Regions from separate parts of the Shewanella sp. 0m-6 genome, predicted to be linked through region 2. Evidence: riboswitches for the same ligand, from Rfam matches in the RefSeq annotation. Region 2 holds a riboswitch; the other holds the start of a gene.

The links. Region 2 has a riboswitch for lysine ahead of lysC (lysine-sensitive aspartokinase 3). Riboswitches for the same ligand answer to the same signal wherever they lie in the genome.
Region 1: it holds a riboswitch for lysine, as region 2 does, so the genes downstream of both, ACVBJC_RS09160 (Na+/H+ antiporter NhaC family protein) here and lysC (lysine-sensitive aspartokinase 3) in region 2, are expected to answer to the same signal.

The regions. Positions count from the first base shown of each region.
Region 1 is NZ_JBRIMD010000009.1:53,078-57,296, reverse strand. It holds gene ACVBJC_RS09170 (electron transfer flavoprotein subunit beta/FixA family protein) at 66-815, shown strand; gene ACVBJC_RS09165 (electron transfer flavoprotein subunit alpha/FixB family protein) at 815-1,738, shown strand; lysine riboswitch at 1,935-2,156, shown strand; gene ACVBJC_RS09160 (Na+/H+ antiporter NhaC family protein) at 2,235-3,815, shown strand; gene ACVBJC_RS09155 (M3 family metallopeptidase) at 3,960-4,219, opposite strand, start outside.
Region 2 is NZ_JBRIMD010000013.1:116,209-120,427, reverse strand. It holds gene ACVBJC_RS11880 (succinylglutamate desuccinylase/aspartoacylase family protein) at 1-148, opposite strand, end outside; gene lysC (lysine-sensitive aspartokinase 3) at 269-1,666, opposite strand; lysine riboswitch at 1,812-1,995, opposite strand; gene ACVBJC_RS11870 (DUF3293 domain-containing protein) at 2,109-2,537, opposite strand; gene arcA (two-component system response regulator ArcA) at 3,100-3,816, shown strand.

The sequences.
Region 1 (4,219 bases), on a different contig from region 2:
TGGGCATATATTGCTGCTAGGTTACTTAATTCCGATCATTAAAAGAGACGTAAGAAGGAAGCCCTATGAAAGTATTGGTGCCAGTTAAACGTGTCGTCGATGCCAATGTAAAAGTCAGGGTTAACGCTGACAATACTGGTGTTGATACCGCAAACCTAAAAATGGCCATTAACCCTTTTTGTGAGATTGCCGTTGAAGAAGCCGTTCGTTTAAAGGAAGCCGGAAGCGCCTCTGAAATTGTCGTATTAAGTGTTGGCCCTAAAGCATCGCAAGAGCAGTTAAGAACCGCACTTGCATTGGGCGCCGATCGTGCAATCCATATTGAAACCGATGAAGACTTGGTTCCGTTATCAATCGCTAAGCTTATTCATGCCGTGCAGCAAAAAGAGCAAGCACAGCTGGTTATTCTTGGTAAGCAATCGATTGACGGTGATAACAACCAAACAGGTCAGATGCTTGCCGCTATCGCTAAAATGCCGCAAGCAACGTTTGCCTCAGAAGTGAAACTTGATGGCGATAAGCTCGTTGTGACGCGTGAAATTGATGGTGGTCTACAGACCGTTAACGTTTCATTGCCAGCAGTGGTTACCGCTGACCTTCGTCTGAATGAGCCGCGTTATGCCAAGTTACCCAATATTATGAAAGCCAAGCGCAAACCGCTTGAAACTCTGACGCCGGCAGATCTTGACGTCACGCTTAAATCTCATCAGACAATTGTTAAAGTCACACCACCTGCCCAGCGCAGTGGTGGAGTCATGGTTGCGTCTGTCGAGGAGTTGGTTGAAAAGTTAAAGAATGAAGCGAAGGTGATCTAATGGCAATTTTAGTATTAGCAGAACACGATAACTCCAGTCTAAAGCTGGATACCGCTAAAGTCGTTGCCTGTGCTCAGGCAATTGGTGGCGACATCGACGTATTAGTCGTTGGCCATAACTGTGGTGCTGTGGCAAGCGAAGCACAAAAGTTAGCTGGTGTGCGAAATGTCTTGGTTGCAGACTCAGGGTCATACGCCAATCACCTCGCGGACAATGTGTCAGACTTGATGATAAGCATCGCATCTGATTATGAACATGTACTCGCTGCAGCTTCAAGCTTTGGTAAAGATGTGTTGCCGCGCGTTGCTGCGTTACTCGATGTATCTCAGCTTTCTGAAGTGATAGAAGTGGTGAGTTCTGACACCTTTGTTCGTCCAGTTTATGCGGGTAACGCCCTTGCGACGGTACAAAGTTTAGATGACAAGAAAGTCATGACGGTTCGCTCAAGCGCGTTTGACGCGGTTGCTGCAGACGGCAGTGCTGGATTGGTGACACTATCACCAGAGTTTGCTTCGCAGGTAGAGTTTGTGACTCAAAGCCTAACGGAATCTGAGCGTCCAGAGCTTGGCAGTGCATCGGTAGTGGTGTCGGGTGGCCGCGCGCTAGGAAATAGTGAAAACTTCGCTATTTTAGAGCAACTGGCTGATAAGTTAGGTGGCGCGCTTGGCGCATCTCGTGCGGCAGTTGATGCAGGCTACGTACCAAACGACTTACAAGTAGGCCAAACCGGTAAAATTGTTGCGCCAGATTTATACATTGCTGTGGGTATTTCAGGCGCGATTCAGCACTTGGCTGGCATGAAGGATTCAAAGGTGATTGTTGCTATCAACAAAGATCCAGAAGCTCCGATTTTCCAAGTGGCAGATTATGGTCTTGAAGCCGATCTTTTTGAAGCTGTGCCAAAATTAATCGCACTGCTGTAAATGGAACTTGGTATAACCTATTACTGCTACAGCAAGGTCAATTGTATCTAATAGTTTGGCAAACTGTTAATAGCTGTGAGTTGTACTGGGTATTGTTAGTGATCTGTGTCACGATAAGCGGCTTTAGAGTAGCATCTCTAAAGCCGCTTATGTTTTTATGTCCGTCACGCTTTTTGAGCTAGCCTTAAATTGCGTCCTGAGAAGTAGAGGTGCATTAAATATTAGTATCGATAAGTAGGGTGATACCGCTGATCTATCGAGAAAGGATTTAGTGCCGAAGTGACATAGCATATCGGGGCTAGTTGCTGGGGCTGTAACCAAATAGGTACAGCACTGCCATAGTATTTCTTATCTGGAAGATAAGAATTTTTATATTAATGACGAACCATTAATATGGCTATGGAGCGCTACTGATAGGACAGGTGTAATCAGATATCTACTGCTATATCCCACCAGTTCAGTCGGCCTCCATTCGTATTTAGCGAAGAAATTAAAAATGACAATTATAAGCTATGCCGATTCGGCTTTATCGCTGCTACCTCCGGTAGTGGCCATCGTACTGGCGATGCTCACGCGTCGTGTTTTGCTCTCTTTGGGTTTTGGGATTTTGTTGGGAGCATTACTGCTTACCGATTTTTCTGTAATGCAAACGGGTCAATATTTAAGTACTAAAGTGCTGTCTCTCGTATGGGACGATGGTGCTTTAAATAGTTGGAACCTATATATTTTAGGTTTCTTAGTGGTACTGGGTATGATCACTGCGTTGATCACGGTAAGTGGTTCAGCAAGAGCCTTTGCTGATTGGGCTCGTACTCATATTCGTAATAAGCGCGATGCTAAGCTACTCACCATGTTTTTAGGTTGTGTGGTTTTCATTGACGATTACTTCAACAGTTTAGTTGTTGGTAGTGTCGCACGACCACTCACCGACAGGTATTACATTTCACGTACTAAGTTAGCCTACTTACTTGATTCTACAGCCGCGCCTATTTGCGTTATTTCACCTGTATCAAGTTGGGGTGCTTATATCATCGCCTTGATTGGCGGCATTCTAACCGCACATGGATTTGCCGATACAGGGCATTTGAGCATATTCGTACAGATGATCCCGATGAACTTCTACGCGATCTTTGCATTGTTACTGCTGCTTTGTGTTGCGTTAATGGGATTAGATATTGGCCCAATGCGTCAGCAAGAGCTGAACGCACAAAAAGGCCACTTATACGACGAGTCTAAAGGGTTACCGCCTGGGGCTAACTCTGGTTTACCAGAAGCGGATACGGGTAAGATTATTGGCTTATTCCTGCCAATCACAGTGTTAGTTTTTGCCACTTTCTACTTCATGGTAAGCAGTGGTGGGGATGCATTAGCGGCTAAAGGCATAGAATTTAGTCTAATTGGCGCATTTGAAAATACCGATGTAGGTTCATCGCTATTCTTTGGTGCTTTGCTTGGCTTAGTTGTAACGCTTGCATTAGTCATCTATCAAGGCGTGGCTAAGTCTATGATTGCTAAAGGCCTGTTTGAAGGCGCTAAGTCTATGCTGCCTGCAATCTATATCTTACTGTTTGCTTGGACCATTGCGGGTGTGATTGGACAGATTGAAACCGGTAAGTACATGGCGAGCTTGGCAACGGGTAACATTCCATTTGCGATGCTTCCTGCAGTGCTCTTTATTCTTGCAGGTTTGACTGCATTTTCAACCGGCACCAGCTGGGGTACCTTTGGTATTATGCTGCCAATTGCAGCCGATATGGCGATGGGAAGTCACACTGGCATGATGTTGCCAATGCTATCTTCAGTGCTTGCGGGTGCGGTATTTGGAGACCATTGCTCTCCTATTTCTGATACCACTATTTTGTCGTCAACCGGAGCGAACTGCCACCATATTGACCATGTTATGACGCAATTGCCTTACGCATTAATTGTTGCGGGGATCAGCATTGTGGGTTACTTAGTGCTCGGCTTTACTGAATCGGTTACTGCGGGCTTAATCGCTTGTAGCGTATTGTTTGTGATCAGTATTATTGTGCTACGGATCAAGGCATGTTCACCTGATTCTCAATGTAAGCAATAAAGGTAATAGCCCTTATTGAGATATGCGCAAGCTGCACCTCGATAAATTAGAACCATAAAAAATCCGCTCTAGTTAGAGCGGATTTTTTGTTTTTAGGCTAACCAATTTAGCTGGCAGCGTATGACCTCTGTAGCGCAATAGCGCTTAGTTTAAGCCACGTCGCTCTAGCAATGCATCAGTCGTCGGTTCTTGACCTCTAAAGGCTTTGTAGGCATCCATAGGCGCAACGGTATTACCGACTTCGCGGATAGTCTTTCTAAACTTCATGCCAATTTCACGATTTAAGCCACCTTGTGTTTGCACGTAGGCAAACGCATCAGCAGCTAAAATCTCACTCCACATGTAAGCGTAATAACTTGCAGAGTATCCGCCCGGGAAGGCGTGAGCAAAGTAAGTCGACTTAT
Region 2 (4,219 bases):
TACCCTGCACCTCAGCGCCGTGTACATTGGCTTGAATAAAAACCTTAGGCGCTAATGGGTCTTTGCCTGCCATACGATAAACAGGAACATTCAGTTCCTGTCCTGTCGCCAATTCACCGACTTTCAGGCTCGATTGGGTAAATTCCATAAATTACCGTGTTCCTAGCAATTAGTTTAAATGAGGCTTCAAAGCTTTAGTTTCCACCTCATAGCTTTCAAATATTCAGCTTTCAAATATTCAGCTTTCAAACATTTAGTTTTCCAGGCCTTAACTTTCAAATAAGTTTTCATGCAGGGCGCGGATCACATTAGCCGCCTCGGCCTCATCGACCAAAATACACAAGTTATGTGGACTCGCTCCTTGGCAGATCATACGAACATTATAAGTTTCCAGTACTTCAAATACCCTTCGGCACACGCCTGGCGTCGAGGCAATATTGTTGCCAATCACCGCAACCAAGGCTAAACCATCTTCAACACGCACGCGGCAATGCTGCGACAACTCTTGCAATAACGCCTCGCTAAGTAAGCCCTGCCCACTTGAGTCAGAGCCAGTTTTATCTAAGGTTAATGCCACATTGACCTCTGATGTGGTGATTAAATCAACACTGATCTTATGGCGGGCTAAGGTTGCAAATGTTTCAGCCAAGAAGCCTTGCGCATGCAGCATTTGTAAGCTGTGAAGATTAAGTAAAGTTTGATCGCGGCGTACGGCAACGGCGCGGTATACCGGCTCACTTTGCACCGTATGGCGGATCCAAGTGCCGCCCTGTTCAGGAGCCCAGCTTGAGCCAACAAACACCTGAATTTTTTGTCTTACGGCAGGCAATATTGTTGCAGGGTGTAAAACTTTAGCGCCAAAGGTCGCCATCTCAGCGGCTTCATTAAAGCTAATTTCGGCAATCGGACTGGCATTAGGCGCAAGTCTTGGGTCTGTGGTGTAAATGCCGGCTACATCGGTCCAGATCTCAACCGCTGTAGCTTGCAATGCTTCGGCCAACAATGCGGCTGAATAGTCGCTACCACCACGGCCAAGGGTTGTGGTGTTGCCTTCACTATCTGCGCCAACAAAACCTTGAGTCACAATCACTTGCTCTGCAAGTAGTGGCTTAAGATGTGTTTGAGCAAGCTCAGCAATCTGTTCTATTTGGGGTTCGGCCCGGCCATGGTGGCTATCGGTGCGCAGTACTTGACGCACATCAAATGCTGAAGCGTTAGCCCCCTTCTCTCTTAACACTGCAGCAAAAAACACAGATGAGCACATCTCGCCCTGGGATAGGAGTTCATCCATCACGGCTTTGCTACGGGTAAGCTTTAAGCGTTCGCTTAGGGTCGCGATATGGCTCAAGGTACGATCAATTTGAGCCGCCACATCACTTGGGCTGCCTAGCTTATCTAGAATTTGATATTGAATAGAAGCGATCTTTTTAATCAGCGCCTTTGACTCTTCCGCGCTGGTTTCTGCCTGCGTGAGTGCCACTAACTGATTGGTCACGCCACTCGAGGCGCTAACAACTACCACTCGGGTTTGTGGATTAGCAATAATAATATCTGCACAGCGCTGCATGGCGTCATAGTCAGCCACTGAAGTGCCACCAAACTTGGCGACGTTTAACTGTGTTTGCTCTTGCGAGCTTTTAGATAATGAAGCATCGACTAACGACATAGTACTGCCTCCACATTATATAGAGACGGCTGACACTGACTAAATTGGGTATTTTGAATAACTAACATGAATAAGCTCCGAACTAACTTCGTTCGAAGAGCCTGGTGCAATGATATGCACCCCATAAGATGGGGAAACAGCGATCGTCACCAGAAGCTCTCCACCATAAAAAAACATTGGTGACAATCGACAGGATTCAGCCTGCACAACCAACATTCAAGCCTGACCAAATGGCATTGAATATCTCGGCGCTAATCTCCCTCATAAGCCATCATAGGAGTTTGGTCCCCTCCAACTTACTACCTAGTTAGCGCTCCTCTTCTGTACTTACCTTGTATGAAGCAAATTACTTTCGAAAAAGCTGCTTTGTATACAAAATAACAGGTTAAAAAATATCAAAAAATAACCAATTAAGTCAATGGAAATCTTAGATGATTTAATTTCATACCATATCTGGAAGCTCCATGACCCAATTGACCCGAGGAGAAAATGCGCCCAACAATGTTTCTTGGCAAGGCAACAAGCAAGGAACAAGTTGCAATTGATCCGCTTCAACATAATAAATGGCATTTTGATTAAACTGGTAGCCGAGTTTAATGGCCGAGGCCTTATCGGTTGATATTGCCCAACTCTTTTCCATATGCTTTCTATCTTGAGATGCGCCTATCATTGCTCGGTAGGGAAAGCCCGATCTGTGTATTTCATGTTGAAGTTTTCGGTCTAAAAGACCATTTTGGCAAGGAGTCAGCACGACTCCTTTTGGGTTGTACGCAGTGATGATAGCGAACGATAATTGAGAGGATAAGGTTTGAGTAAACAGAAATTCAGTTTGTTGATAAGTGTGCCAAAGGCTGTCGACTGAGTTGTTCATTGCTAACAAATTCTCCGATTTAGGTGGGATTATTATAGCAAACTCGTTAGCGCTTCCTAGTTACGTGATACAGGTCACACGCGACAAAAATATCAAAACTAATTAAATCAATACTATAGTTTGCAAATAGTGATCTAAATCATATCATCAAGTAATTTTGTTAACATTTCATTTGTTAACAAATGCCTAAAACGAGTACAATAGGGCTTGTTGATTGACTCACGCCGATACATGTAACGAACACATTTTGTTACACATATCTGAAACAGATAGAAGAGTAATCCACACAGCTGTATCAAATGTGATCTATGTTTGATTTAACATTTAAACTTCATAGAAAACGGTCGTTAAGGAACTTTTTCCTACAATTGTTAATCGAAGTTTATACAGTTCACGTTTTTCCATATGTGAGATACCCATACTTTGCTTATCATGCAGTGTGTTGCTGTTTCGAGCCAGTTTTGAAAGCACCTACGTGTATCAGTGATTTATCAGCATAACTAGATGGAGTATAAACTTTATTATACTCATGGTTAGAATTGACAGAGATTAGGTAATTAATATGCAAAACCCGCACATTCTTATTGTTGAAGATGAAGCAGTAACAAGAAACACACTTAGAAGTATTTTTGAAGCAGAAGGATATGTGGTCACTGAAGCCAATGACGGCGCTGAAATGCATAAGGCTATGCAAGACAACAAAGTTAACTTGGTCGTTATGGATATTAACTTACCAGGCAAAAACGGTCTTTTACTAGCTCGTGAACTTCGTGAAATTAATAATATCGGTCTAATCTTCCTAACAGGTCGTGATAACGAAGTTGATAAGATTCTAGGTCTTGAAATTGGTGCTGATGATTATATCACTAAGCCATTCAACCCACGTGAATTGACAATCCGTGCACGTAACCTATTAACTCGCGTTAATAGCACAGGTACAGATTCTGAAGAGAAAAGCGCAGTTGAGTTCTACCGTTTCAACGGTTGGAGCCTTGAAATCAACAGCCGTTCTCTTGTTAGCCCACAAGGTGAGTCATACAAGCTACCGCGCAGCGAATTCCGCGCTATGCTTCACTTTGTTGAGAACCCAGGTAAGATCTTAAGCCGTGCAGACCTTCTAATGAAGATGACTGGCCGCGAGCTTAAGCCACACGACCGTACTGTTGACGTAACAATCCGTCGTATCCGTAAGCACTTCGAAAGCTTACCTGATACGCCAGAAATCATCGCAACAATCCACGGTGAAGGTTACCGTTTTTGCGGTAGCTTAGAAGATTAATTCTAAGCTCCGTTTCAGTACTAATTGAAGTGCTGATAAATAAAAAGCCAGTCAATTGACTGGCTTTTTTTATGTTTATATTTAATCCACCGCTAAGAGTGAATGGCAGCGTCCAATAATTAGAGTATCTACTTAAATAAAATTGAGTTTAATTGAGGCTCAAGATTATTTTTCGAATAATAACAAAGCATCCCCCCAAAATTAACCACCTACAAAGTAGTAGTTAATTGGAGGTATTCCATCGGTTGGCATAAATTGCACAAATACTATTGCGCCATCATTCAGCATCTAAGCTAACTATTAATCATATTTAATTTAAAATTCATCATTATTAAAAACGTAGCAATGATCATTAATAATTAATCACCACTACGCTTTACACTTAATAATCAAGAACAAACCA